DNA from 3 places in the Staphylococcus equorum genome. Region 3 is predicted to be linked to each of the others. Evidence: predicted binding sites of a transcription regulator. Region 3 holds the regulator's gene; each other region holds the start of a gene.
What was found. The regulator CtsR, encoded in region 3, represses protease genes until heat stress. The targets are predictions, from matches to a motif close to ATGGTCAATAAAGGTCAAACA.
Positions count from the first base shown of each region.

Region 1: the regulator CtsR is predicted to act here: its motif matches at 1,451-1,471, upstream of clpB (ATP-dependent chaperone ClpB).
Region 2: the regulator CtsR is predicted to act here: its motif matches at 1,891-1,911, upstream of clpP (ATP-dependent Clp endopeptidase proteolytic subunit ClpP).

Region 1 is NZ_CP118982.1:1,914,833-1,925,239, reverse strand. It holds partial or broken gene PYW44_RS09255 (acyltransferase family protein) at 1-588, shown strand, start outside; gene PYW44_RS09250 (nuclear transport factor 2 family protein) at 811-1,230, opposite strand; gene clpB (ATP-dependent chaperone ClpB) at 1,520-4,129, shown strand; gene PYW44_RS09240 (DUF2929 family protein) at 4,233-4,427, opposite strand; gene PYW44_RS09235 (beta-ketoacyl-ACP synthase III) at 4,655-5,596, shown strand; gene fabF (beta-ketoacyl-ACP synthase II) at 5,608-6,852, shown strand; gene PYW44_RS09225 (MFS transporter) at 7,121-8,353, shown strand; gene PYW44_RS09220 (DUF3899 domain-containing protein) at 8,409-8,783, opposite strand; gene opp3b (oligopeptide ABC transporter permease) at 9,028-9,954, shown strand; gene opp3C (oligopeptide ABC transporter permease) at 9,954-10,407, shown strand, end outside.
Region 2 is NZ_CP118982.1:2,057,407-2,067,813, reverse strand. It holds gene whiA (DNA-binding protein WhiA) at 1-414, shown strand, start outside; gene PYW44_RS10050 (YitT family protein) at 675-1,520, shown strand; tRNA gene PYW44_RS10045 (tRNA-Arg) at 1,731-1,802, opposite strand; gene clpP (ATP-dependent Clp endopeptidase proteolytic subunit ClpP) at 1,957-2,541, shown strand; gene PYW44_RS10035 (TIGR01777 family oxidoreductase) at 2,611-3,507, opposite strand; gene PYW44_RS10030 (DUF4887 domain-containing protein) at 4,363-5,022, shown strand; gene PYW44_RS10025 (hypothetical protein) at 5,363-5,596, opposite strand; gene PYW44_RS10020 (sugar-binding transcriptional regulator) at 5,976-6,992, shown strand; gene gap (type I glyceraldehyde-3-phosphate dehydrogenase) at 7,046-8,053, shown strand; gene PYW44_RS10010 (phosphoglycerate kinase) at 8,185-9,375, shown strand; gene tpiA (triose-phosphate isomerase) at 9,453-10,214, shown strand; gene gpmI (2,3-bisphosphoglycerate-independent phosphoglycerate mutase) at 10,216-10,407, shown strand, end outside.
Region 3 is NZ_CP118982.1:2,399,272-2,409,678, reverse strand. It holds gene pdxR (MocR-like pyridoxine biosynthesis transcription factor PdxR) at 1-104, opposite strand, end outside; gene pdxS (pyridoxal 5'-phosphate synthase lyase subunit PdxS) at 205-1,092, shown strand; gene pdxT (pyridoxal 5'-phosphate synthase glutaminase subunit PdxT) at 1,094-1,669, shown strand; gene PYW44_RS11750 (NupC/NupG family nucleoside CNT transporter) at 1,720-2,934, opposite strand; gene PYW44_RS11745 (CtsR family transcriptional regulator) at 3,090-3,551, shown strand; gene PYW44_RS11740 (UvrB/UvrC motif-containing protein) at 3,568-4,119, shown strand; gene PYW44_RS11735 (protein arginine kinase) at 4,112-5,122, shown strand; gene PYW44_RS11730 (ATP-dependent Clp protease ATP-binding subunit) at 5,134-7,596, shown strand; gene radA (DNA repair protein RadA) at 7,941-9,317, shown strand; gene PYW44_RS11720 (PIN/TRAM domain-containing protein) at 9,391-10,407, shown strand, end outside.

The DNA.
Region 1 (10,407 bases), 480 kb from region 3:
AAATAAAAAGACGACTTTTAATACAGAAAAAATTGATAAAACTTTAGTGCATCCAATACCAGTAGATGATGTTAATTTCTTAGGTAATGCAAATTTTAAAAAGGATAAGGATAATAAAGTGTACACGGATTTAAAACCGTTGTTTATTGGTGATTCAGTTATGGTTGATATTGGTCAACATCTAAATTCGCGTGTGCCTAATGCTAAAATTGACGGTGAAGTTGGACGAAATTTATATGATGCTATACCGTTAGTGGAACGGCAATATAATAAAAAGTATGACCAAGTCATATTAGAATTAGGTACAAACGGTGATTTTTCTAAAGAACAATTAAATGAATTAATTGGTAAATTTGGTAGTGCTAAGTTTATTTAATAAACACACGAGTACCAAGAAATTATGAAAGTCACGTTAATGCGCTGATGAATGATGCAGCTAAAGAACATGATAATGTCATGCTCATCGATTGGTACAAACGTTCTGCAGGTCACTCTGAATACTTTGCACCAGATGGTATTCATTTAGAAAAGTCAGGTGTTGAAGCTATGACTGATGAAATATTAAAACATATAATTCCGAAAAAATGATGAATAAACAAGAAGTAATATGAGGAAGTGTATAATTAAAATAATAAAACGCCCTCAATTTTTGAGGACGTTCAGAATGTCGACAAAGTCTTACGCTTTGTCGATAATTTTTATGCATGCTTTCCAAGACTATAGCTTCAAACTGTAGTCTTTGTCTAGTGTTGTATTAACTAGTCAAACGTGGTCACAAAATACCGCTATGATGTAGTGGACATTTTAATTTCAATATTTTTTATCTGCTTCATGAATAGGGTAATCATTCGCGCTCATATCACGTCTTGTCATGAATCCATTAGCATTAAATTCCCAATGTTCATTACCATGCGTACGCATCCACTGATTTGTACTTGCATCTCGCCATTCGTATTCAAATCTAACAGATATACGGTTGTCAGTATAGCACCACAATTCTTTCATTAATTTATAATTTAGTTCTTTATCCCATTTTCTATAAAGAAATGCTTTAATTTGCTCACGACCTTCGAAAAATTCACTACGGTTTCGCCAAACTGAATCTTCTGTATATGCTAAGCATACTTTTTCTGGATCTCTAGTATTCCATGTAGTTTCTGCCATTTTCACTTTTTGTAAGGCGCTCTGTGCATTGAAAGGTGGGACAGGCACTTTGATTTCTTCAGTCATTTTTGGACACTTCCTTTATTGTAAAGTTACAAGAAGTCTAGCAGAATATACTTTTTAATCAAGTTTTTACCACGCTATTTAAAAGCGGGAAAAACAGTGTTTAAGCGTAGTGAAAAATGGGCAAAAGACTGATAGACATTGACTTATAAATAGGTGAAATAAATTTTAAAATGTAGACTAATTTGTTGATTATTTAAATGGAAAAGACTATAATTAAATTAAGGTCAAAGAAAGTCAAAGTCAAACTTGATTTATTTTGATCAAACTTTTAATGGTGAGGTGAATCATTTTGGATATTAATCAAATGACCTATGCAGTTCAAGGTGCTTTACAAAAAGCAGTTGAATTGGCAAAAGAAAATGAGAACCAAAATATAGAAATTGAAGCTGTGCTTAAAGCAGCACTTGAAGAAAATGAAAGCCTATTTAAAAGTGTTCTAGAAAGAGCAAATATTAATACAGAACAACTTGTTAATGCATATAATGAAAAATTAAAAAAATATCCATCGGTTCAAGGAGAAAACATTCAATATGGGCAATACATCAGCCCTAAAGCAAACGAACTTTTAAATAAAGCAGAATTTTATATGAATTCCTATGAAGATGAATATATATCTATGGAACATCTTATAGTTTCTGCCATGGAAATTGATGAAACAACAAAACAGTTTGTCGGTAACAAAAAAGAAGTCATCGAAGAAATTATTAAAAAAATAAGAGGAGGTAATCACGTGACGTCACAAAATCCAGAATCAAATTATGAAGCATTAGAAAAATATGGTCGCGATCTAGTTGAAGAAGTACGTAAAGGGAATATGGATCCAGTCATAGGTCGTGACGAAGAAATTAGAAATACAGTCAGAATTTTAAGTAGAAAAACAAAAAATAATCCAGTATTGATAGGTGAACCTGGCGTTGGTAAAACAGCAATTGTTGAAGGACTAGCTCAACGTATTGTGCGTAAAGACGTACCTGAATCTTTACTAGATAAAACAATTTTCGAATTAGATTTAAGTGCACTTGTAGCAGGTGCTAAATATCGTGGTGAATTTGAAGAACGTTTGAAAGCAGTATTAAAAGAAGTGAAAGATTCAGATGGCAGAATTTTATTATTTATTGATGAAATTCATATGCTTGTTGGTGCAGGTAAAACAGAAGGTGCTATGGATGCTGGGAATATGTTGAAACCTATGCTTGCACGTGGCGAATTACATTGTATTGGTGCAACAACATTGAATGAATATAGAGAATATATTGAAAAAGATTCGGCTTTAGAACGTCGTTTCCAAAAAGTAAATGTATCTGAACCTGATGTAGAAGACACAATTTCAATTTTACGTGGACTAAAAGAACGTTACGAAGTGTATCATGGTGTCCGTATACAAGATAAAGCAATCGTAGCTGCTGCAGAATTATCAGATCGCTATATTACAGATCGTTTTTTACCTGATAAAGCGATTGATTTAGTGGATCAAGCGTGTGCAACGATCCGCACTGAGATGGGTTCCAATCCTACTGAACTAGATCAAGTCAATAGACGTGTAATGCAATTAGAAATTGAGGAAAGCGCCTTAAAAAATGAATCTGATAATTTAAGTAAACAGCGTTTACAAGAATTGCAACAAGAATTATCTAATGAAAAAGAAAAACAAAATGCAATACAATCTCGTGTTGAAGAAGAAAAAGGTAAAATAGCAAAACTACAAGAAAAACGTACAGAATTAGATGAAAGTAGAAAAGCATTAGAAGATGCTGAAAATAATTATGATTTAGAAAAAGCAGCGGAATTACAACATGGTAAAATTCCAGAATTAGAAAAAGAATTACGTGAACTTGAAGATGCGTTCCAAAACGAACAAAATGGTGATAATGATCGCATCATTCGCGAAATTGTTACAGATGAAGAAATTGGCGATATTGTTAGTTCTTGGACAGGTATACCAGTATCTAAACTTGTTGAAACTGAAAGAGAAAAATTATTAAATCTATCTGATATTTTACATGAGCGTGTAGTAGGACAAGATAAAGCGGTAGATTTAGTTGCAGACGCTGTTGTAAGAGCACGTGCGGGTATTAAAGATCCCAATAGACCCATTGGTAGTTTCTTATTCTTAGGTCCAACAGGTGTAGGTAAAACAGAACTTGCTAAATCATTAGCATCAACGTTATTTGATTCTGAAAAACATATGATTCGTATCGATATGAGTGAATATATGGAAAAACACTCAGTTTCACGCTTAATCGGTGCACCTCCAGGTTATGTAGGCCATGATGAAGGTGGACAATTAACAGAGGCAGTTCGCCGTAATCCATATTCAGTGATATTGTTAGATGAAATTGAAAAGGCACATTCAGATGTATTTAATGTGCTTTTACAAATATTAGAAGAAGGTCGTTTAACGGATTCTAAAGGTCGAGAAGTTGATTTTAAAAATACAATTATTATTATGACAAGTAATATAGGTTCTCAAGTACTATTAGAAAATGTTAAAGATGCAGGTGTCATTACTGATGCAACTGAAAAAGCTGTAATGAATAGCTTGAATCAATATTTCAAACCTGAAATTATCAACCGTATGGATGATATTGTACTCTTTAAACCATTAACAATTGGCGATATGAGTTTAATTGTAGATAAAATATTAACGCAATTAAACATCAGACTTATGTCACAAAGACTCTCAATTGATGTGTCTGATAAAGCAAAAGCATGGCTAGGTGAAGAAGCTTATGAACCACAATTTGGTGCTAGACCATTGAAACGTTTTGTGCAAAGACAAATTGAAACACCACTGGCACGCAAAATGATTAAAGAAAACTTAACAGAAGGTACAAAAGTAAACATAGACTTAGTGGATGATGGTTTGATATTTGAAGAAATCAAACCAAACAATGAATAAGAGTTTGATAAGTAAACACTTAATTTTAAAAATTAGTACAAAAAATGCCAACAAAGTCTCTGACTTTGTTGGCATTTTTTTCGCGTCTAATTATAGACGTGTTCTAATGTTGTTCCTTTGTATCATCATTATTGCCTTTAATAACCATTTCAAATAATACAATAATAATAGTGAAAAATATCGCGCCTACAATAGGTGTGATGAGATTAAGCTCGCCACCGCCTGCTAAACTATTAAGCACAAAATTAATCATTTGCAATAAGACAATAGACCAAAATAAAGTTGCGAGGTATTTCATTATGTAATGCCTCCAATATAATATATATAGGTTCATTATAAATAAGAAAGCGCTATTTGTATAGTAGCAAAGTTAGATTCATAGTTTTACATTGTTATAACAGTAGCTTTAAATTATAATTAATCTGTAAAACATCTTATATGATAGGTGTTGTTCTTGTATTTGAAATGTGTATTATGTTAAATTAATACCTGGTATTAAAATTAAAAATAAGAAGGTGTACAACCATGGACGTGGGTATTAAAGGTTTTGGTGCATACACACCTAAAAATGTTGTAGACAATACCTATTTTGAATCATTTTTAGAAACTTCAGATAAATGGATTTCACAAATGACTGGCATTAAAGAAAGAAGATGGGCGGATGAAGATGAAGAAACTTCAGATTTAGCTTATCATGCAAGTTTAAAAGCGATAGAAGATGCGAATATCGAAGCATCAGAAATTGATATGATTATCGTTGCAACATCAACTGGAGATTTTCCATTTCCTACAGTTGCTAACATATTACAAGAAAAATTAGGCATTGGTAAAGTTGCATCAATGGACCAACTTGCAGCATGTAGTGGTTTTATGTATGCCATGATAAATGCCAAGCAATTTGTTCAATCAGGCGACTACAAAAACATACTTGTTGTTGGTGCAGATAAATTATCTAAAATCACTGATTTTACAGACCGCTCAACTGCAATTTTATTTGGTGATGGTGCTGGCGCAGTTGTCATTGGAGAAGTATCTGAAGGCCGTGGTATTTTAAGCTACGAATTAGGTTCAGATGGTTCAGGTGGTAAATATCTATATTTAAATCCTGAAAATGGAAAAATATCTATGAATGGACGTGAAGTATTTAAGTTTGCCGTAAGAATCATGGGCGAAGCGTCTAACAATGCAGTAGCTAAAGCAAATTTAACACCTGAAGATGTAGACTTGTTTGTACCACATCAAGCAAATATAAGAATTATGGAATCAGCGCGAGAACGCTTAGGCATTCCAAAAGAAAAAATGAGTGTTTCAGTAGATAAATATGGTAATACGTCAGCGGCTTCTATTCCGTTAAGTATTTCTCAAGAATTAGAAAATGGCAAGATTAAAGATGATGATGTCCTAGTACTAGTAGGATTTGGCGGCGGTCTTACATGGGGCGCTGTAACATTAAGATGGGGAAAATAGGAGGATAAAATATGACCAAAGAACAACGTGTTGTAATTACAGGAATTGGAGCATTATCACCTCTTGGTAACGATGCAAAAACATCATGGAATAATGCTCTAAACGGTGTAAGCGGTATTGATACCATTACACGTGTAGATACAACAGATTATAATGTTCATTTAGCGAGTGAGCTAAAAGATTTTAATATTGAAGACCACATGCCTAAAAAAGAAGCGCGACGTATGGATCGTTTTACACAATACGCAGTGGTTGCAGCTAGAGAAGCAGTACAAGATGCTAAATTAGTCATTAACGAAAATACTGCTAATAGAATAGGTGTATGGATTGGGTCTGGTATTGGCGGTATGGAAACATTTGAAATTTCACATAGCCAATTATTAAACCGTGGTCCTAGACGCGTGAGTCCTTTCTTTGTACCAATGCTTATTCCAGATATGGCAGCAGGGCAAGTATCAATTGATTTAGGTGCTAAAGGCCCTAATGGTGCGACAGTGACTGCATGTGCGACAGGTACGAATTCAATTGGTGAAGCATTCAAAGTTATACAACGTGGAGATGCAGACGCAATGATTTCAGGCGGAGCTGAGGCACCTATAACGCATATGGCATTAGCAGGTTTTAGTGCAAGTCGCGCTTTATCTACAAATGACGATAAAGAAACAGCTTGTAGACCATTCCAAGAAGGTCGTGATGGTTTTATTATGGGCGAAGGCGCTGGTATCGTAGTTCTTGAATCTCTTGATTCCGCTCTAGCGCGTGGGGCAGAAATCTATGCTGAAGTTGTAGGTTATGGTTCTAGTGGCGACGCACATCATATTACTGCACCTTCACCAGAAGGCGAAGGCGGTTCGCGTGCAATGCAGGCTGCTTTAGATGATGCTGGTATAGAGGCTAAGGAAGTACAATATCTTAATGCACACGGTACAAGTACACCAGTTGGAGATTTAACAGAAATCCAAGCAATTAAAAATACGTTTGGAGAAGCTGCTGCATCATTAAAGATAAGTTCGACGAAATCGATGACAGGTCATTTACTAGGTGCTACAGGTGGATTAGAAGCAATATTCTCTGCACTTTCTATTAGAGATAGTCGTATTGCGCCAACAATTCATGCAGACTCTCCAGATCCAGAATGTGATCTTGATATTGTACCAAATAAAGCGGAAGACTTAGAAATTAATTATGCGATGAGTAATAGTTTAGGCTTCGGTGGACATAATGCTGTAATCGTATTAAAAAAGTTCGCTGACTAAATCTATAAACTTTTATTTAAAAAGATTTAAAATGAATATGTCTAAGACGAATATAAATTAATGAAAACAGCCGAAATTAAGATTTCGGCTGTTTTTTAGGTTGAGGTTTTATTTTTTCAGTGTTAATACACATTCTAAGTTTGTACTTAGACTACAATTTTATTTTTATTAACTTTATAATGATAAAATATTAATTTTGAAAATTGTGTGTACAGAACAAACGATTCATGTATAATGGGAATAATTTAGCAGTCAGGAGGGATGAAATTTGAAGAAATTTATGACGTTATCAACCACTTTGAAAACAAGATTAATAGCAGATTTCATCTTGAATGTAGCGAGTCAAGCGATTTTACCCTTTATGGCTTTATATTTAACGAGCAAAACAAATGCAATTTTTGCTGGTGCTTTTTTAATCACAAATATTGTAGTTAGTTTTTTTGTGTCTTTTCTAGGTGGATACTTAGGCGACAATTATAATAGGAAGAAAGTCGTTAATTACATACATTTCTTATATGCTATATGCTTAATTATATTAAGTATAACTGTAACTATGGATGGTATCGGTTTAATTATTTTTTGTGCTACAGTATTTATTTTTGAAATTTTATTTGCGGCGAGTCAACCTATTTTTGATGCGGCCATCATGGATGCGATATACGAAGAGGTAAGGGAATATGTATATCAAGTCAATTATTGGATGTTTAATATTAGTACGGCCATAGGGATGATGTTAGGTGCATTACTATACTTAGGTCATAAGCATTTATTATTTATTATGTTTTTCTTCGCTATGTTAGTGAGTTGGTATTTATTTGAAAAATATTACGACGTAGCACAAATTTATAATAAGAAAGAAGAACTGACATCTCGCTTTAAACATTTTGTGAATAGTTATCATGTTGTACTTAAAGATAAATACTATATGATTTTTAATTTAGGAATGATGTTAGTTTTTATGGCAGAACTCAGTTTAAATTCATATGTCGTAGTTAGATTAAAAGATGAGTTTGAAGCTTTTCATTTTTTAGGATTTTACATAGATGGTGTCAGAATGTTTACTGTCATTATGATTATCAATACGATTGTGGTAGCGACGTTAACTTTTACAGTGAATCGACTTATAGCGCAAACTTCTAAAAAAACTGTCTTTATCATCGGTATAGTGTTATATACGATAGGTTATAGTGTATTGACGTCAGCCAGTGCATTTTGGATATTGTGTTTATTTGCAATCATTGCCACGTTAGGAGAATTAATTTATTCACCGATTCAAAATGCGCAGCGCTTTTTAATGATACCTGATGACAAGCGCAGTACCTATTCTACATTTGGCATGGTATCTTATTATGGAGCCAATGTATTATCTAGATTCGGATTGATTTTGGGGGCATTTTTACTGCCATGGATGATGTCAGTCTATGTTGCTACAGTTGTATTAATCGGTTTCGTCTTACTTTACTATGCATTATTCTTTAATCCCAATATAGAAACAAGATAATAAAAAGACTGTATTAGAGTATTGTTGAAAAATAAACAATATCTAATGCAGTCTTTTATATTGCAAAAGAAATTACGATAGAGAGTAATAAATAAAATAAATTACAAGCAAATGCAATTTTAACCCATGGCGTAACAAAATAATTTTCTTTTTTTGCTTGCGTAGGTTTGAAAAACTCGTCATTTTCGAGTGTGTCTTTATGTTTTTTGTTAGTAAGTTGGTATTTTAATCTTCTAAAACCATAGCTTGTAGGATCTAAAATACCTTCTTGGACAACAATAATAATGAAGAAGAAGATAGCTAATGAAATGGAAATATAGAAAAAGGTATTGATGTATAGGACTAATGTATGTGAAGCAAATAGCCAAACTAACAAAGTAAGTAAAGGTGTAAAAAGTATCCAAATCAGTAAACTTGTTATGCGTTTCATATTAACTCCTCCAATTATACAATAAATTTATTGTAACTTAATATAACTAAAAAATGAATATAAACTTCTATAAATTCAATTATATCAACACTTGTATAAGATTATAAAATAAATTGTTAATAAATTCTTTAATAATGTAAAGCAAAACAATATTGCTTTACACGTAAAGTAAAAGTATAATGTTAATAAATATTCTGAATATTTCAAAGGGAATGTTAATTCTGAATTTAAAGGGGGATAAAATATGCTTAAGTATGTTTTAAAGCGTTTGGGATATATGATTTTATCATTATTCATAATCATTACGATTACATTTTTCTTAATGAAGCTTATGCCAGGTTCACCATTTAATGATGAAAAATTAAATGAAGAGCAGAAGCAAATTTTAAATGAAAAGTATGGTTTGAATGAACCTGTACCTGTACAGTATGCAAGTTATTTAAAGAATGTCGTTACGGGGGATTTTGGTAACTCATTCCAATATGATAACCAACCTGTATGGGACTTAATAAAACCAAGATTATTACCATCGCTTGAAATGGGACTGACAGCTATGGTTATTGGTGTGATATTAGGGTTGATTTTAGGAGTTATAGCAGCAGTACGGCAAAACAGTTGGGTCGACTATACAGCCACCGTCATTTCGGTTATTGCAGTATCAGTACCATCATTCGTTTTAGCAGTATTGCTACAATACGTATTTGCAGTTAGATTACAATGGTTACCAGTTGCAGGTTGGGAAGGAATATCGACCGCGATACTGCCATCATTAGCACTATCGGCAGCAGTATTAGCAACGGTGGCAAGATACATAAGAGCAGAGATGATAGAAGTTTTAAGTTCGGATTATATCTTGTTAGCACGTGCAAAAGGTAATTCAACAATGAGAGTACTATTTGGTCACGCATTACGAAATGCATTGATACCGGTTATTACGATTATTGTACCGATGTTAGCAAGTATCTTAACTGGTACTTTGACAATTGAAAATATTTTCGGTGTGCCAGGATTAGGGGATCAATTCGTGAGATCAATCACTACGAATGACTTCCCAGTTATCATGGCGACAACAATTTTATTCAGTACATTGTTTATTGTCTCCATTTTCATTGTAGATATTTTATACGGTTTAATTGATCCGCGTATCCGTATACAAGGGGGTAAAAAATAATGGCTGATAAAAGAGACGAAAAATTAACAGATGATCATTCAAATGCAGTTATGACGCATACTTCAGAAGGTATACCGGCATCTGATTTTATTAGAAGTAAGAATGATATTGAAAAAGAACCGGAAATGCAAAGAGAAAGTAAAAACTTTTGGCAAGATGCATGGAAGCAATTGAAACAAAATAAATTGGCCGTAGTTGGGATGATTGGCTTAATCCTTATCGTACTACTAGCATTGATTGGGCCATTATTAAGTTCACATGATTATGCAGAACAAGATGTAGATAGACGTAACTTACCAGCTAAAATACCTGTGCTAGATCAAGTACCATTTTTGCCATTTGATGGTGAAGGCGCAAAAGGTGTCGATGCTTATAAAGAAGCAGGCGTTACAGAAAACTTTTGGTTTGGTACAGATCAATTAGGTAGAGATTTATGGTCAAGAACTTGGCAAG
Region 2 (10,407 bases), 340 kb from region 3:
GGTAGTATTGCCTATTTAAAAGAAGCGGAAAAAATTTCTGATTTCTTAAGTTTAATCGGGGGATATCAAGCACTTTTGAAATTTGAGGATGTTCGTATCGTACGTGATATGAGAAACTCTGTTAACAGATTGGTGAATTGTGAAACTGCTAATTTGAATAAAACAGTAAGCGCTGCTATGAAACATGTAGAAAGTATTCGTTTAATTGACCAAGAAATTGGTCTGGATAATTTACCTGAAAGATTACGTGAAATTGCAAAACTCAGGGTAGAGCACCAAGAAGTGTCTCTTAAAGAATTAGGAGAAATGATGACTTCTGGCAATATATCTAAATCTGGTGTGAATCATCGATTAAGAAAGTTGAATGAAATGGCGGATAAATTGAGAACTGGCGAACCAATTGAACTGAAATAATATACTTTACAGTTTTATATTTTACCTTGGACTCTTCAATTCTACCTTCGAGAAATATTAGTGGCATTATTAAAAATAAATCTAGTCATACGTGAATTAGTTGTGCTAGTATTATTATAAAATAATTGTATAATTTAATTTTGATTATTAACGCCTCTATAAAGAGGTGTTTTTTTATATAATTAATACAATTTGTGATGCGTAATAGCAATAGAATTATGCTTAAATCCTATTGTTGTTGGAGTCGAAGGAGTGAGTTAATGTCAAAACTGTTTAATAAGCATTCTAAAAATATTATTCTTTGTATAATAGGTACGTTTATTAACGCAATAGGTGTCAATTGTTTTTTACTTGGATCTAACTTAGGAGACGGGGGCACTGTCGGTATATCTTTAGCATTATTATATTCATTTGGATTGTCGCCGGCTTGGACATCATTAATTATCAATACACTCGTTGTATTAATTGGTTGGAAATTTTTGAGTAAAACAACTGCAGTCTATACAGTTATAGCAAATACGTCACTTTCACTGTTCTTACATTTAACTGAAAATATAAATCTTGGTGTGGATAATTTCGTGATTAATGCTGTGTTTGGTGGGGCTATTATCGGTATTGGTGGAGGTTTAGTTATTGCGACAGGTAGTACACTTGGAGGCACATCAGTTATAGCTAAGATAATTAATAAATACTCAGAAATTAAAACATCGCAAGGCATCTTTGTGTTGGATGCACTCGTCGTTCTATCCTTTTTGATGGTACTTCCTTTACAAAATGTGTTATTTACAATCATTATGCTATTTGTAACCGAAAGAGCGACATCGTTTATCATAGAAGGATTTAATCCTAAAAAAGCAGTTACGATTATATCAAGTAAAAGTGAAACAATTAGCGATAAAATTAATGCTTTTACAGGAAGAGGCTCTACGATATTAACTGGTAAGGGCGGCTATGCTAAGAGTGAGACGCATATGCTATACGTGGTAGTGCCACAGTCTCAAGTGACGAGAGTGAAAAAGCTTGTTAACGAAGAAGATGAAAACGCCTTTTTAGTAATCCATGATGTGAGAGATGTTTTAGGTAGTACTTTTATAAATGTAAAATAAATTTATAAAAGTATTGATTTAAAAAAGAGAAACAATTGTCTTGCATAGATTTTTAGCATATTATAGACTACATAGATTACTAGATATATTGAAAAAGGGTATATGGTAAAAGTGGTTAATGAGTTGAGTGTTTTTAAATAAAAAATAAAACCCGATACCATAGATATATAACCTATGGTATCGGGTGATGTTTAGAAAATCTTATTCAAGTCCCCTCGAAGGGAATCGAACCCCCATTTTAAGAACCGGAATCTTACGTGTTATCCATTACACTACGAGGGGGTTAAAAAACACGCTAATACAAGTGTACAAATCTTAGAAGTAACGGTCAATAAGAATAATGTAAGTTTCGTGAAATTTCGAGCTTTAATTTTTGACCATATTTGACTTTTGAGTTAAAATAAATTTATCAATTAGAAATGAGGAGGCAATATTAATGAATTTAATACCTACAGTAATTGAAACAACAAACCGTGGGGAACGTGCATATGACATTTACTCACGTTTATTAAAAGACCGTATTATTATGTTAGGTTCACAAATCGATGATAATGTAGCGAACTCTATTGTTTCACAATTATTATTCCTACAAGCACAAGATTCTGAAAAAGATATCTATCTTTATATCAATTCGCCAGGCGGAAGTGTGACGGCTGGATTTGCAATTTATGATACAATTCAACACATTAAACCAGATGTACAAACAATCTGTATTGGTATGGCTGCCTCAATGGGTTCATTCCTACTTGCAGCAGGAGCAAAAGGTAAACGTTTTGCTTTACCAAATGCTGAAGTAATGATTCACCAACCACTTGGTGGTGCGCAAGGTCAAGCAACAGAAATTGAAATTGCTGCGAATCATATTCTTAAGACACGTGCCAAATTAAACCAAATTTTAGCAGAGCGTACTGGTCAGTCAATTGAAAAAATTGAAAAAGATACAGATCGTGATAATTTCTTATCAGCTGAAGAAGCTAAAGAATACGGTCTAGTTGACCAAGTTATGGTTCCTGAAGCATAACGCTAAAATTAATATAAAAGCTTAATTAAAAAAGACAAGCCACATCATGTGGCTTGTCTTTTTTAATTATTATTCTACTAAATCTTCTAAAGCTATTTTTAAATCTGGATATTTAAATTTAAAGTCTATAGCCTGTAATTTATTTGGTATTACTTTTTGTGTGTCCAATACAACTGTAGACATTTGGCCTAAAGCTAATCTTAAGGCTAATGCAGGTACCCAAGTGAAATGGGGACGATGTGTGACGCGTGCCAATGTATAGCCAAATAAATTTTGATGTTCAACAATAGGCGCTGTAAAGTTGAAAACGCCATGTGCATTTCCGTTGTTAATTGTATAGAGTATGGCTCTTGTTAAATCATCTAAATGAATCCAAGAATACCATTGTCTACCTGAACCGAGTTTACCACCAAGGTAAAATTCATATGGTAGTTTCATCAAAGGTAAGGCACCTCCATCTTCTGCTAGGATCATGCCAAATCTACCAATCACAACACGTGTGCCTAATGATTCAAACTGACGTGCGCGACGTTCCCATTGGTAAACTACTTCTGATAAGAAATCAAATGGGAGCGATTTATATAATTCTGTATAAGTTCGATCGTAATCTGGCTTGTAATAACCAACTGCACTCGCATTAAAGAATACTGAAGGTTTTTGTTTGCGGTTTTTAAACAAGTCGAATAATGCTTGCGTAGACTGTAAGCGGCTCAACATAATTGCTTGTTTATGTTCTTTTGTCCAACGTTTCATTAAGCTTGCACCTGCAAGATTAATAACGATGTCAATATCAGGAATTTGAGATTCCCAATTCGTTTTAGACCAATTAACGTATGTTATTTTTGGATGTGAAGTTGATTTGTCTTGTCTAGTAAGAATTGTTATATGCGCGTCACTTTGCTTGATAGCTTCAACGAGTTGGGTACCAACCATACCTGTGCCACCTGTTATTAAATAGTGTTTCATTATATCACCTCATAAAATAGTAATGCTTTAGACTGTAATGATTAAAAAACGACTCAAGCTAAATTTTTCTGACATAATTCTTTCGAAAATTGTTCAAGAATATGTCATTTAGTCATCTTAAGAAGTATTTAAAATAATATTGGATACCGTTATAATAAGGGTACCTTCGATATTAATTAATCATCTCTTAATTATTTCGAGTATACCCCATAATATACTAACGAAGGTAAAATTTTGACTCCCTTTAGTAGTGGCCTATGCGATTATCGTATAGGCCTATATTTATATGCTAACGTAATTAAAGATTTATAACTATCTTTTTATTTATAAATTGCTTATATAAACGTATCCTTAATAAATTTTTTAATGCTTTACTATTAGATGAAAAGAAATATTAGACTGAAAATAACTAATAGAAGGAAAATAATAAAACTAAAGAAAAGATTACGTTTCTTGGAAGTAGGCTTTGGTTCATAGTTGTCATTTTCAACCATCATTTGACGAAGGCCTTTTTTGTTAGGGTGACCCTGCTGCTCAAAATCATTTAATAAATCATGTTTATTCATATTTAGCTCACATCCTGTTATGATAATAGTGAAACATGTAAAGTAACAATTGAAATTAAATAAAAGTATTGAAAATATAGTTTGATTTAGATTAATATTATACTGAATCATAAAATGTTAAAGCATAGTTGTATTTTACAACAGATATGACATCAAGATAACAGCCATATTAAAAAATAGTTAATCGGTTTGATTAGTATAAAAAATAGTGTAAAATATACATTTGTTAATGAAAGTACATTTAGAATAAATATAAAAGTTATGATATAAATTGAAGTGAGGGGAGCTTATGCCAAAGCATAATCAAAATAACAAGAAAATGAGCAGTTTTGCAAAAATTGTGAGTGCGATTATTGTCTTGTTATTAGTAGGTGGATTAGTTTTTGCCATTTTTGCCTTTGTAGATCATTCGAAACAAGCCGACGAACGTTTAGCTGATCAAAAGCAAGAAGAAAAAGATAAGAAAAAAGAAAAGACTAAAGAAGAAAAAGATAAGAAAAAAGAGAAATCAACAGAAGAGTCACAAGAAACGCAACAAACCCAACAACAAACTCAGCAAGCTCCAACTACGCAACAAACACAGCAGACACAACAAACTCAACAACAAACAAAACAACCTGCAACAGCCGAACGTACAACAGAAGAAGAAAAAGACTCTCCTGAGAAAACAAAAGAAGAAACAACTGAAGAACGCTCTACCGAAGAGCAAACTACAGAGGAACGTAGTACAGAAGAACGCACGACTGAAGAACGCACTACAGAAGAACGCACGACTGAAGAGCGTACAACAGAGGAAAAAACACCTGAGCCATCTACAGAAGAAAAAACTTCAGAACCTTCAACTGAAGAGCAAACACCTGAACCTTCAACAGAAGAAAGAAGTAGTCAAGCTGACACACAAGAAAGATCAACACAAAATAGTAACTCGAATTCATCAGAAGAAGATTAACGTTGTTCATAACGGTTTAGTAAATATAGTTGTATAAGCTATTAAAAAGAAGCACTCGTTCTCACGGGTGCTTCTTTTATATTGTCAACAAAGACTACGACTTTGCTAGCGTTTTTCTATGCTATTTCTGCAGTCATAGCCTTAGTCTATAGTATTCAGCTAGGATTTTTCTTGAAGGAGTCAGACCAAAGCGTTGTCATTTTTTAAACCAATCAATCATTCATCATTAGTAATTAGTTGACCCCTTATAAAGACAAACGCAGACTTTATTTTAATTAACTTGAAGGGCAGGGTGCTTATAATTTCAAATAAAATAAAAGCTAATGTGAATCAAATTGAATTAAAATAGGAAGTTTAATAAGAAAGTAAGGAGCGATGACAAGAGTATTAAGGTAATGCAACCACTCAAACAACCGAATGGGCCACAACCACAACCGATATTTTTTGTATAATTATATGATTGGTGTTGGTGTGTACCAGCGTATGGTTTTTGACTATGCTTATTAAAATGATCTGGGTCCTTATATCGTTGGTCATCCGGATCGATAACCTCTGGTTGATCTTTTTGTGACATAGTTTTTCCTCCAAAATAGTATTATAAAACTATTTTAATGATAATAGGACAACCATTCAATCATTCACGCTTGTAAAAGCATAAGAATGTGAATAATATGTGTTTATATTATAATATGTACTATTAAAAAATAATAAGTATGAATGATTAATTGATGTTTTTAACGGGTATTAAATTATTGTAGGTAGTTACAAAAGTAACAAAAATTTTAATGGTCAATAGTTAATAATTAATAGATAGGTATTTCTCTTGCAATTTTAAAAATATAGTAGTAGTATTGCTGTTATAAGAGGTTATATTTTTTTGTCCCACCAGGGACGTAAAAAGTCAATCTATGGTTAGAACTTGACCCTTTAAATGGAAATGGAGGTGGATAGTAGTGAAGGACTTGATAAAAATTCAACAAAAGTTAGTTCCAGAAATTGTTGAAAAGATGTATCGTCGTTTTTCAATACTCACTACTATCTCCAAGCATCAACCCGTAGGTAGACGAAGTTTAAGTGAATACATGGATTTGACTGAACGTGTACTGCGTTCAGAAACAGATATATTGAAGAAACAAGAACTTATCAAAGTTAAACCAACAGGTATGGAAATAACTGAAGCAGGTGAAACAACGATTCGTCAATTGAATAGCTATTTCAATATTTATTCAGACGATCATCATCTTGCGCAAGTTATTAAAGAGCAGTACAACATCAAAGAGGTTTACGTCATACCTGGCGATTCAGATGCTGATAAAACAGTTAAGATTGAGTTGTCACGTCAGGCGGGACAACTTGTAGAAGATGTTCTTTACGAACATGCAATAGTTTCTGTGACTGGTGGTTCAACGATGGCATATGTCAGCGAAGCCATGCACAAGCAACCGTACAATGTATTATTCGTACCTGCACGTGGAGGACTTGGTGAAAATGTTGTATATCAAGCGAATACGATTGCTGCAAGTATGGCGCAGCAAACGAACGGTGATTATACAACACTATATGTACCAGATAATGTAAGTGAGACAACATATAATACGCTTATGTTAGAACCATCAGTTATCCATTCACTTGAGAAAATTAAGGAATCCAATATTACGATCCACGGCATTGGTGATGCGCTGAAGATGGCGCGAAGACGTCAATCACCTAGTGAAGTTATAGAGAAACTTCAACATCACAATGCCTCGGGAGAAGCATTTGGATATTATTTCGATGATCAAGGTGACATTGTCCATAAAGTGAAAACGATTGGACTACAATTAGAAGATCTTGAGTCGAAGAAGTTTATCTTTGCCGTAGCTGGGGGTAAATCAAAAGGAGAAGCTATTAAAGCTTACCTTTCAATTGCACCCAATAACACTGTATTAATCACAGACGAAGCTGCGGCAAGAGTAATCGCAAAACAATAGTAATAAAAGGTGAAATACACTTTTTAAATATCATTTTAAAGGAGGCCATTATAATGGCAGTTAAAGTAGCAATTAATGGTTTTGGTAGAATTGGACGTTTAGCATTTAGAAGAATTCAAGACGTAGAAGGTATTGACGTAGTAGCAGTTAACGATTTAACAGATGACGAAATGTTAGCTCATTTATTAAAATATGACACTACACAAGGTCGCTTCACAGGAGAAGTTGAAGTAGAAAAAGACGGATTCCGTGTAAATGGACAAGAAGTTAAATCATTCTCAGAACCTGAACCAAGTAAATTACCTTGGAAAGATTTAGACATCGATGTTGTTTTAGAATGTACTGGTTTCTTCGCTGATAAAGAAAAAGCAGAAGCTCACATTGACGCTGGCGCTAAAAAAGTATTAATCTCTGCACCAGCAACAGGCGACTTAAAAACAATCGTTTATAACACTAACCACAGTGAATTAGATGGTTCAGAAACAGTTGTTTCAGGTGCTTCATGTACTACTAACTCATTAGCTCCAGTAGCTAAAGTTTTAAATGACGACTTCGGCTTAGTTGAAGGTTTCATGACTACTATTCACGCATATACTGGTGACCAAAGTACTCAAGATGCTCCACACAGAAAAGGCGACAAACGCCGTGCACGTGCAGCTGCTGAAAACATCATCCCTAACTCAACAGGTGCTGCTAAAGCAATTGGTTTAGTAATCCCTGAAATCGATGGTAAATTAGACGGTGGCGCTCAACGTGTTCCAGTTGCTACTGGTTCATTAACTGAACTTACAGTTGTATTAGAAAAAGACGTAAGCGTTGAAGACGTTAACGCAGCAATGAAAAATGCTTCAGACGAATCATTTGGTTACACTGAAGACGAAATCGTTTCTTCTGACGTAATCGGTATGACTTACGGTTCATTATTCGATGCAACGCAAACTCGTGTTATGACAGTTGGAGATCACCAATTAGTTAAAATAGCTGCTTGGTATGATAACGAAATGTCTTACACTTCACAATTAGTTCGTACTTTAGAATATTTAGCTGACCAATCTAAATAATTCGGATTAAAAAATTAATTTAACAAGCTTAAATGTTGTTAAATTTAAACAATAAGCTTAGGAGTAAGCGGGGAGCACATCGCTTCTCCGCTTATTTTACTTTATTGTTCCATTCAGAGGAGGAAGCTTATATGGCTAAAAAAATTGTAACTGACATAGAATTAAAAGGTAAAACTGTACTTGTACGTGCAGATTTTAACGTACCAATGAAAGACGGCGAAATCACTGATGATAACCGTATCGTTCAAGCATTACCAACAATAAAACATATTATTGAGCAAGGTGGAAAAGTAGTATTATTCTCTCACCTAGGTAAAGTTAAAGAAGAAAGTGATAAAGCAGAATTAACTTTAAAACCAGTGGCTACAGCATTAACAGAAAAATTAGGTAAAGATGTTGTGTTTGTACCTGAAACACGCGGTGAAAAACTAGAAGAATCTGTTAAAGCACTTAACGAAGGTGATGTACTTTTAGTTGAAAATACACGTTATGAAGACGTTGAGGGTAAAAAAGAATCTAAAAATGATTCTGACTTAGGCAAATACTGGGCTTCACTTGGCGATGTATTCGTAAATGATGCTTTTGGTACAGCTCACCGTGAGCACGCGTCTAACGTTGGTATCGCATCTAATTTAGAAACAGTTGCAGGATTCTTAATGGAAAAAGAAATTAAATATATCGGTGGCGTAGTTGAAAACCCTGATAAACCTGTAGTTGCAATTTTAGGTGGCGCTAAAGTTTCTGACAAAATTGGTGTCATCACGAACTTATTGAAAATTGCTGACAAAGTACTTATCGGTGGCGGAATGTCGTACACATTCTTCAAAGCGCAAGGTAAAGAAATTGGCTTATCATTATTAGAAGAAGATAAAGTTGACTTTGCTAAAGAATTATTAGACCGTGCTGGCGATCAAATTGTATTACCAGTAGATTGTAAAATTGCTAAAGAATTCTCAAATGACGCTGAAATCACAGAAGTATCTATTGATGATATCCCAGCTGATCAAGAAGCAATGGATGTTGGTCCGAAAACAGTAGAATTATTTAAAGAACAATTACAAGGTGCGCATACAGTTATATGGAACGGACCAATGGGTGTATTTGAATTAAGTAACTTTGCTAAAGGTACGATTGGTATTTGTGAAGCAATCGCTGAATTAAAAGATGCTAACACAATTATCGGTGGCGGCGATTCAGCTGCAGCAGCAATTTCATTAGGATATGCAGATGACTTCAGTCACATTTCAACTGGTGGCGGCGCTTCATTAGAATACCTTGAAGGTAAAGAGCTACCGGGCGTTATCGCAATTGCTAACAAATAATTGCACGACTAAATATGCAAGACATGATTATAGTGTTTAAAATATTAATCATAAATTACTAATAGGAGTGTTATATAATGAGAAAACCAATTATCGCAGGTAACTGGAAAATGAATAAAACAGTTCAAGAAGCTAAAGATTTCGTTAATGCATTACCAACATTACCAGATACTAAAGAAGTAGAATCTGTAATTTGTGCACCAGCAATTCAATTAGACGCATTAGTTACTTTAGTAAATGATGGTAAAGCACAAGGATTACAAATCGGTGCTCAAAATGCTTACTTCGAAGATAATGGCGCATTTACTGGTGAAACTTCTCCAGCTGCATTAGCAGACCTTGGTGTTAAATATGTTGTTATTGGACATTCAGAACGTCGTGAAATCTTCAAAGAAACTGACGAAGACATTAACAAAAAAGCACATGCTGTATTTAACCATGGCATGACACCAATCATTTGTGTTGGCGAAACTGATGAAGAACGCGAAAGTGGAAAAGCAAACGAAGTTGTAGGCAACCAAGTGAAAAAAGCAGTAGAAGGTTTATCTGAAGAGCAATTACAACAAGTAGTTATTGCTTATGAACCAATCTGGGCTATCGGTACTGGTAAATCATCAACTTCTGAAGATGCTAATGAAATGTGTGCATTTGTAAGAGAAACAGTTGCTGAGTTATCTAGTCAAACAGTAGCAGATGCAACTCGTATTCAATATGGTGGTAGTGTTAAACCTAACAACATTAAAGAATACATGGCTCAATCAGACATCGATGGCGCATTAGTAGGCGGCGCATCACTTAAAGTGGATGATTTTGTACAATTGTTAGAAGGTGCAAAATAATATGGCGAAACAACCAACTGCATTAATTATTTTAGATGGTTTTGCAAACAGAGAAACAGAACATGGTAATGCTGTAAAACTAGCTAATAAGCCTAATTTCGACCGTTACTACAGTAAATACCCAACAACGCAAATCGAAGCAAGTGGTTTAGATGTTGGTCTTCCTGAAGGTCAAATGGGTAATTCAGAAGTT
Region 3 (10,407 bases):
AACGCGCGTTTTGAAGGAAATTTATCTCCTGATTTATATTGGCCTTCAATGATTTGTTTTTTTAGATTCTCGTATAGATTGATGTATAAATGCTCTTTTGTCATTACAACTGACCTCCTAAATTAATCTATAATTGTCCCTTTTTAAATACCAGTTTATCTTTTAAAATGAATTTAATCAACTAAGTAAAGGGGTTAAGTAAATATGTCTAAAGTAATTGGATCTGAAAGAGTTAAAAGAGGAATGGCGGAAATGCAAAAGGGCGGCGTCATTATGGACGTTGTAAATGCTGAACAAGCTAAGATAGCTGAGGATGCAGGTGCTGTTGCAGTAATGGCATTAGAGCGCGTGCCTTCTGACATTAGAGCTGCAGGTGGCGTGGCACGTATGGCTAATCCTAAAATTGTAGAAGAAGTTATGAATGCTGTTTCTATACCAGTTATGGCTAAAGGACGTATTGGTCATATAACTGAAGCTCGTGTATTAGAATCTATGGGTGTTGACTATATCGATGAATCTGAAGTATTAACACCAGCTGATGAAGAGTATCATTTACGTAAAGATACATTCACTGTACCATTTGTATGTGGTTGCCGTAACTTAGGTGAAGCTGCACGCCGTGTTGGTGAAGGTGCTGCAATGTTACGTACTAAAGGTGAGCCAGGTACTGGGAACATCGTAGAAGCAGTTAGACATATGCGTCAGGTCAATTCAGAAGTGAGTCGTTTAACAGTTATGCATGACGATGAGATTATGACTGAGGCTAAAAATATTGGTGCACCATACGAAATTTTAAAATCTATTAAAGAAAATGGTAAATTACCAGTAGTTAATTTTGCAGCTGGTGGTGTAGCAACGCCTCAAGATGCTGCTTTAATGATGGAATTAGGTGCAGACGGAGTATTTGTAGGATCTGGTATTTTTAAATCAGAAGATCCAGAAAAATTTGCTAAAGCAATTGTACAAGCAACTACACATTACCAAGACTACGAACTAATTGGACGTCTAGCTAAAGAATTAGGCACAGCAATGAAAGGCTTAGATATCAATGAGTTATCATTAGAAGAGCGTATGCAAGAGCGTGGATGGTAATATGAAAATTGGTGTTTTAGCCTTACAAGGCGCTGTGAGAGAACATATACGTCATATTGCACTAAGTGGTCATGAAGGTGTAGCAGTTAAGCGTATCGAACAGTTGGATGACATTGATGGATTGATTATACCAGGCGGAGAATCTACTACCTTACGACGCTTAATGAATCTATATGGATTCAAAGATGTTTTGCAACAATCCACATTACCTATGTTTGGTACTTGCGCTGGCTTAATTATCTTAGCAGCGAATATTGTTGGCGAAGAAGGTTATTTAGATAAACTGAATATTACTGTTCAAAGGAATTCTTTTGGCCGACAAGTTGATAGCTTTGAAAGTGAGTTAGATGTGAAAGGAATTGCCAAAGATATTGAAGGTGTATTTATTAGAGCTCCTCATATAGAAAGTGTGCATGGTGAGGCTAGTGTACTTAGCACAGAGGGTGACAAAATTGTAGCTGTTCAACAAGGCTGTTATTTAGGAGTTTCATTTCATCCTGAATTAACGGATGATTATAGAGTCACACAATACTTCATTGAAGCGATTGTTAAACCGACCGTAATTGAAAAAGTATAAAAAAGAGCGATAAGGTGTTGATACCTTATCGCTCTTTTTTATATTAAATTTTAAATAAAGAACCCTGCAATGGCTGCAGAAATAAATGAAACTAAAGTAGCACCGAATAATAATTTTATACCGAATCGTGCTACTACATCGCCTTTTTCGTTGTTAAGCGATTTGATTGCGCCAGAGATAATACCGATAGAACTAAAGTTTGCGAATGATACTACGAATACTGAGATAACACCTTTTGCGTGTTCACTCATGTTTTTAACTTCACTTAGACTTTGCATTGCTACAAATTCATTTGATAATAATTTCGTTGCCATAATAGAACCAGCTTGTACAGCTTCATTCCATGGCACACCTACTAAGAATGCGAATGGTGCAAATACGAAACCGATTAGTGTTTGGAAGTCCCAAGTAATACTACCACCTGAAATACCAGTGAAAATGGCACTAACTAAGCCATTTAGTAAAGCAATAATAGCAATATAACCAATTAACATTGCGCCTACGATGACTGCTACTTTAAACCCATCTAAAATGTATTCCCCTAACATTTCGAAGAAGGATTGCTTATTTGTTTCACTTTCTTCAAGAATTAATTTATCTTCTTTTGGATCAACTTTGTAAGGGTTGATGATAGAAGCAATAATGAAACCACCGAAGAGGTTTAACACGACTGCTGTAACAACAAAACGTGGTTCAATTAACGCGAAGTAAGCACCGATAATAGATGCAGACACGGTAGACATTGCTGAAGCAGTTAAAGTATAAAGACGTTGACTTGGAATATGAGCAAGTTCCTTTTTCAACGAAATAAATACTTCTGATTGTCCCAAAATTGCTGCTGCAACAGCGTTATATGATTCTAAACGACCCATACCATTAATTTTAGATATAACTAAACCTAAGACATTAATAATTACAGGTAAAATACGAGTATATTGTAAAATACCAATTAATGCTGATATGAAAACAATTGGTAATAATACGTTAAAGAAGAATGGAGGATTCTCTGGATCTATGTATTCAAATCCACCAAATACGAAATTTACACCTTCTGCTGCTTGTGCTAATAAGTAATTAAAGCCTGCTGAAATACCACTAATGACTGTAATCCCAAATTGTGTTTTTAACAAAATAAACGCCATGATAAGTTGTATTACAAGTAATAACCCAACATATTGCCAGCGAACATTTTTTCTGTCGGAGCTGAAAAGAAAGGCTAACCCAAGAAATACTACAATCCCAATTAAACCGATGATAATATGCATATTTTTCATCCCTTTTATTTTTTTCTTACTACCTATAATACAATAAAAGTGAGAGCACTTACATCCTTAAACTAATATTTTTTAATCATATTGGTTGAAAAAGGTCAAAGTTGGTCATATAATATAGTCAAAGAAGGTCAAAAGAGGTGATAATCATGCACAATATGTCTGACATCATAGAACAGTACATTAAGAAATTATTTGAAGACACCAATAAAGACGTTGTAGAACTTCAACGTACAAATATTGCACAGCGCTTTGACTGCGTGCCTTCTCAACTGAATTATGTAATTAAAACACGTTTTACAAATGAACATGGTTATGAAATTGAAAGTAAAAGGGGTGGCGGTGGGTACATCCGAATCACCAAAATTGAAAATAAAGATGAAACAGGTTACATTAATCACTTACTTCAATTAATAGGACCATCCATTTCTCAGCAACAAGCATATTACATTATAGATGGTTTATTAGATAAAAAATATATCAATGAACGTGAAGCAAAAATGATTTATGCTGTCATTGATAGAGAAACATTAAAAATGGATGTATTATCGAGAGATATTATACGGGCTAATATTATTAAACGTTTATTACCTGTAATAAATTATTACTAAAGCGAGGTGTTTAGTCGTGCTATGCGAAAATTGTCATTTAAACGAAGCAGAAGTTAAATTAGCAGTAAAAGGACAAGACGGTGTAAATGAAAAATGGGTTTGTTCGACATGTGCTCAGGGTGGCAATCCTTGGACACAAAATCAACAGTTACAATCCCAAGATGATATTGAAGGCGCATTTGTGGTAAAACAAATTTTACAGCACTTAGCAGCTAAACATGGTATTGATTTTGATGAAATTGCTTTTAAAGAAGAAAAAAGATGTCCTACTTGTCATATGACGTTAAAAGATATTGCACATGTTGGTAAATTTGGTTGTGCAAACTGCTATGCAACTTTTAAAGATGACATTGTCGACATTGTGCGTCGTGTGCAGGGTGGTCAAATAGAACATACAGGAAAAACACCTCGATCTTCGCATAGAAAATTAGCACTAAAAAAACAAATTGAAGAAAAAAATTCATATTTAAATCAGCTTATTGAAGATCAGAATTTTGAAGAAGCTGCAATTGTTCGGGATGAAATTAAAGCATTGAAAGACGATGGCGAGGTGAAACATGATGAGTGATAATGATATTAGTGCATACATGAGTGAATGGATGCGCGATAAAGAAGAAAGCCCTGTCGTGATGTCTTCAAGAATCCGATTGGCTAGAAACTTAGAAAATCATGTCCATCCATTAATGTTTCCGTCAGAGCAGGATGGTTATAGAGTGATTAATGAGGTACAGGATGCGCTTCCTGACTTGTTTATGCAACGCTTAGATACTATGGATCAGCAAAGCAAGTATAAACTTGTTGCGAAACATCTCATAAGTCCTGAATTAATCAGACAACCTGCCTCAGCAGTGTTGCTCAACGATGATGAATCATTGAGTATCATGGTGAATGAAGAAGATCATATTCGAATTCAAGCTATGGGAAATGATTTATCACTGCAAACATTGTACGAGAATGCTTCTACTATAGATGATACACTTGATAGTGAGTTGGATGTAAGTTTTGATGAAACATTAGGTTATTTAACAACTTGTCCGACAAACATTGGAACTGGCATGCGTGCGAGCGTGATGCTTCATTTACCTGGTTTAACAATTATGAAGCGTATGAATCGCATCGCTCAAACGATTAACAGATTTGGTTTTACGATAAGAGGAATATTTGGTGAAAGTTCGCAAGTTTATGGCCATATTTATCAAATTTCAAATCAACTGACTTTAGGAAAAACGGAAGAAGAAATCATCGAAAGTTTAACTGAAGTTGTACAACAAATCATTAATGAAGAAATGCAAATTCGCGAACGTATGAACCGTCACAATCACATTGAAACATTGGACCGAGTATATCGTTCGTTAGGAATATTAAAATATAGTAGACTGATATCTATGGAGGAAGCATCACTGAGATTAAGTGAAGTGAAACTCGGTATTGATTTAGGCTATATTGAACTAGAAAACTTCAAATTTAATGAGTTAATGGTAGCAATACAATCGCCATTCTTATTAGATGATGAAGATGACAGAGTAGTAAATGAAAAAAGAGCAGATATATTAAGAGAACATATAAATTAGGAGGTCATGCTATGCTATTTGGTAGACTGACAGAACGTGCACAGCGTGTATTAGCACATGCTCAAGAAGAAGCAATTCGCTTAAATCATTCAAATATTGGAACAGAACATTTACTTTTAGGGTTGATGAAAGAGCCTGAAGGTATTGCAGCTAAAGTATTAGAATCATTTGAAATTACTGAAGAAAAAGTAGTAGAAGAAGTAGAAAAATTAATCGGCCATGGTCAAGAACAAATGGGCGCTTTACACTACACACCTCGTGCGAAAAAAGTCATTGAATTATCAATGGATGAAGCGAGAAAATTACACCATAATTTCGTGGGAACAGAACACATTTTACTTGGTTTAATTAGAGAAAATGAAGGTGTAGCAGCACGTGTATTTGCAAACTTAGACTTAAATATAACTAAAGCACGTGCACAAGTTGTTAAAGCATTAGGTAGTCCAGAGTTAAGTAATAAAAATGCACAAGCTAATAAATCTAATAACACACCAACCTTAGATAGCCTTGCACGTGACTTAACTGTTATTGCAAAAGATGGCACACTAGATCCAGTTATTGGTAGAGACAAAGAAATTACAAGAGTAATTGAAGTTTTAAGTCGTCGTACTAAAAATAACCCAGTACTGATTGGTGAACCAGGTGTAGGTAAAACTGCAATTGCAGAAGGCCTGGCTCAATCGATTATTAAAAATGAAGTGCCTGAGACACTTAAAGGCAAACGCGTAATGTCACTTGATATGGGAACAGTTGTAGCTGGCACGAAATATCGAGGCGAATTTGAAGAGCGTTTGAAAAAAGTAATGGAAGAAATTCATCAAGCAGGTGACGTTATACTATTCATCGATGAATTACACACATTAGTTGGCGCAGGCGGTGCGGAAGGGGCTATTGATGCATCAAACATCTTGAAACCTGCACTTGCACGAGGAGAACTACAATGTATCGGCGCAACGACATTAGATGAATACCGTAAAAACATTGAAAAAGATGCGGCGCTTGAACGTCGTTTCCAACCAGTTCAAGTCGATGAACCAACAGTTGAAGATACAATTGAAATCTTAAAAGGATTACGTGATCGTTATGAAGCACATCACCGTATTAACATTTCTGATGAAGCGGTAATTTCAGCAGCTACTTTAAGTCACCGTTATGTTTCAGATCGTTTCTTACCTGATAAAGCAATCGACTTAATTGATGAAGCAAGTTCTAAAGTTAGACTTAGAAGTCATACTACACCACCGAACTTGAAAGAATTAGAACAAGAAATTGAGCAAGTTAAAAATGAAAAAGATGCTGCAGTACATTCACAAGAATTTGAAAATGCAGCAAATCTTCGTGATAAACAAACGAAATTAGAAAAACAATACGAAGAAGCTAATAATAATTGGAAGAACGCACAAAATGGCGACAATACTTCTTTATCAGAAGAAGATATCGGAGAAGTTATCGCTGGCTGGACTGGTATTCCATTAACGAAAATTAATGAAACTGAATCAGATCGTTTATTAAACTTAGAAGATACACTTCATAACAGAGTTATTGGACAAAAAGCTGCTGTAACGTCTATCAGTAAAGCAGTTAGACGTGCGAGAGCTGGATTGAAAGATCCTAAACGTCCTATCGGTAGCTTTATCTTCTTAGGTCCTACAGGTGTAGGTAAAACTGAATTAGCTCGTGCTTTAGCAGAGTCTATGTTTGGTGAAGATGACGCAATGATTCGTGTGGATATGAGTGAATTTATGGAGAAACATGCAGTCAGTCGTTTAGTTGGGGCGCCTCCAGGTTATGTAGGACATGATGATGGTGGTCAATTGACTGAAAAAGTAAGACGTAAACCTTATTCAGTTATCTTATTTGATGAAATTGAAAAAGCACATCCAGATGTATTTAACATCTTGTTACAAGTGCTTGATGATGGACATCTTACTGATACAAAAGGACGTCGTGTAGATTTCCGTAATACAGTAATTATTATGACATCAAACGTTGGTGCACAAGAATTACAAGATCAACGCTTTGCAGGTTTCGGTGGCGCATCAGAAGGCCAAGATTACGAAACAATTCGTAACACAATGATGAAAGAATTGAAAAATGCTTTCCGTCCAGAATTCTTAAACCGTGTTGATGATACTATTGTATTCCACAAACTTTCTAAAGAAGAATTGAAAGAAATTGTAACAATGATGATTAACAAACTAACAGGTCGTCTATCTGAACAAGATATCAACATCGAAGTTACAGATGCCGCAAAAGAAAAAATTGCTGAAGAAGGCTACGATCCAGAGTATGGTGCTAGACCATTAATTCGTGCAATTCAAAAAACAGTAGAAGATAACCTAAGTGAATTAATTTTAGACGGTAATCAAATTGAAGGTAAAAAAGTCGAAATTGATCATGATGGCAAAGAATTTAAATATAATATTCAAGATAGAAAAGAAAAAAAGAAAGATAAAGAAACAACAGAATCATAAGTTTAATCACTAAAAGTGAGCTTTTTAGATTATAGCGCCTCTCAAATGTGTTAGTTCGCCTTTGAGAGGCGCTTTTTATTTAATAATAGAAAATTTAAATCATTCTTTAAAAACTAGGATATCATTTTCATTCGATAAATTTATAATATTATTGGTAGTATATATCTATGCATGGTATTTTATAAAAACAGCTTTAATGTAAGTGAAGTTAGAGACAGGTATGAGCAAATGTAATTGAAAAGACTAATCGTAAAGACCGCAGTGAGTTAAATAAGATTAAAATTTGTTTTTAAACAGGTTGAGGTATAAAATAGATTTGTTCAATGAAAGATGGAGGTGCAATAGTGGCCAAGAAGAAAGTTGTTTTTGAATGTATGGCATGTGGTTATCAGTCCGCAAAATGGATGGGCAAATGTCCAAATTGTGGTGGCTGGAACCAAATGGAAGAAATTGTTGAGCAAAAGGCGGCAAGTCCAAAACATGGCGTGCGCAGTCGTGATCGCGACAACGTTTCAAAAGTACAGAAGTTAAATGAAATTAAACAAGAAACGACACCACGTGTTAAAACCAAGTCAGACGAATTTAATCGTGTGCTCGGCGGAGGTATCGTTAATGGTTCGCTCGTATTGATTGGTGGAGACCCTGGTATAGGGAAATCAACATTACTATTACAAATATGTGCGGCACTATCACAATCGCATAACGTCTTATACATAACAGGTGAGGAATCATTAAATCAAACTAAGCTAAGAGCTGAAAGATTGGATGAAGATTCAAGCGAACTTAATGTATTTGCAGAAACTGATTTAGAAGTCATTCACGAAACAGTAAAACAATTAAAACCGGATTTACTTGTAGTTGACTCAATCCAAACGATATTCCATCCGGAAATTAGTTCAGCACCAGGCTCAGTGTCTCAAGTAAGAGAAAGTACACAAAGCTTAATGAACATTGCTAAACAAATGAATATTGCAACATTTATTGTGGGACATGTAACAAAAGAAGGTCAAATTGCTGGTCCACGTTTATTAGAACACATGGTAGATACAGTACTTTATTTCGAAGGTGACGAACACCATGCATATCGTATTTTGAGAGCGGTGAAAAACCGTTTTGGTTCTACAAATGAAATGGGTATTTTTGAAATGAAACAAAGCGGATTGAAAGGTGTTAAAAACCCATCCGAGATGTTTTTAGAAGAACGTTCGACAAATGTGCCTGGCTCGACTATCGTCTCTACAATGGAAGGCACGAGACCCTTACTCATAGAAGTTCAAGCTCTTGTTACGCCAACGACATTTAATAATCCTAGACGGATGGCAACGGGTATTGATCACAATCGTTTGAGTCTGTTGATGGCAGTCTTGGAGAAAAAAGAAAATTATTTACTGCAACAACAAGATGCGTATATTAAAGTTGCAGGTGGTGTAAGATTAACAGAACCTGCTGTTGATTTAGGTATCATTGTGGCAACTGCTTCAAGCTTTAAAGATCTAACAGTAGATGGTTTAGATTGCTTTATAGGAGAAGTTGGACTGACTGGAGAAGTGAGACGCGTATCTCGTATAGAGCAACGTGTACAGGAAGCAGAGAAACTCGGATTTAAACGTATTATTATTCCAGAATCCAATATTGGCGGCTGGCAATTCCCTAGTGATATTAAGGTCATTGGCGTGAAAAGTGTTCACGAAGCCTTAAAATACGCTTTGACAAAACAATAAAGTAAATTCCCAAAATCTACAGATGAGAAAACATTTAATCTGTATAACTTTATAGAGAAAGGGGTGTTAGAACTTGAACATGATAAGAATCATTGTTATTTTGTGTTATGTTATTTTAGGCGCTAGTTTAGGCGTATATCTTATTCCAGAAATTGCTGTGGATACTGGATTAAGTGATTATATGTTATTAACTAATAACTATTTCAATGGACTACTTGGTATTGTTATTTTCTTTTTAATTTTTGGTTGGTTTATTAAAAAAGCGACATTATCGTTGAAAGAATTAGAACAAACTATAATGCGTCAAAGTGCTGTAGAAATTTTGTTTGCTACAATTGGACTGATGATCGGTTTAGTTATTTCTGTTATGATATCATTTATTTTTCAAATTATAGGTAATAATGTGTTGAATCATTTTGTGCCAATCATTGTTACAATTATTTTAGGTTATTTCGGTTTTCAATTTGGCTTACGCAAACGTGATGAAATGTTATTGTTCTTCCCGGAAAATATGGCGCGCTCGATGTCTATTAACGCACGTAATGCAGTGCCAAAAATTATTGATACAAGTGCTATTATAGATGGTCGCATTTTAGATATTATAGAGTGTGGTTTTATTGATGGTGAAATACTCATACCACAAGGTGTCATCAATGAATTGCAAGTTGTTGCTGATGCAAATGACAGTGTGAAACGTGAAAAGGGTCAACGAGGGTTAGATATTTTGAATTCACTATATGATACTAATCATCCTACGCGTATTATTCATCCGACGAAGTCTCATAGTGACATCGATGCAATGTTAATTAAGTTAGCACAGCACTACAGAGCACATATTATCACTACTGATTTCAACCTCAATAAAGTGTGTCATGTGCAAGGTATTCAAGCGTTAAATGTTAATGATTTATCCGAAGCGATTAAACCTTCAGTACATCAAGGTGACCGTTTTAACTTATTACTTACTAAAATGGGTAAAGAATCAGGACAAGCAGTTGGATACTTAGATGATGGAACAATGGTTGTTGTAGATAATGCCAAGAAACATATCGGTGAGTATATTGATTTAGAAGTAATCAGTTTATTACAA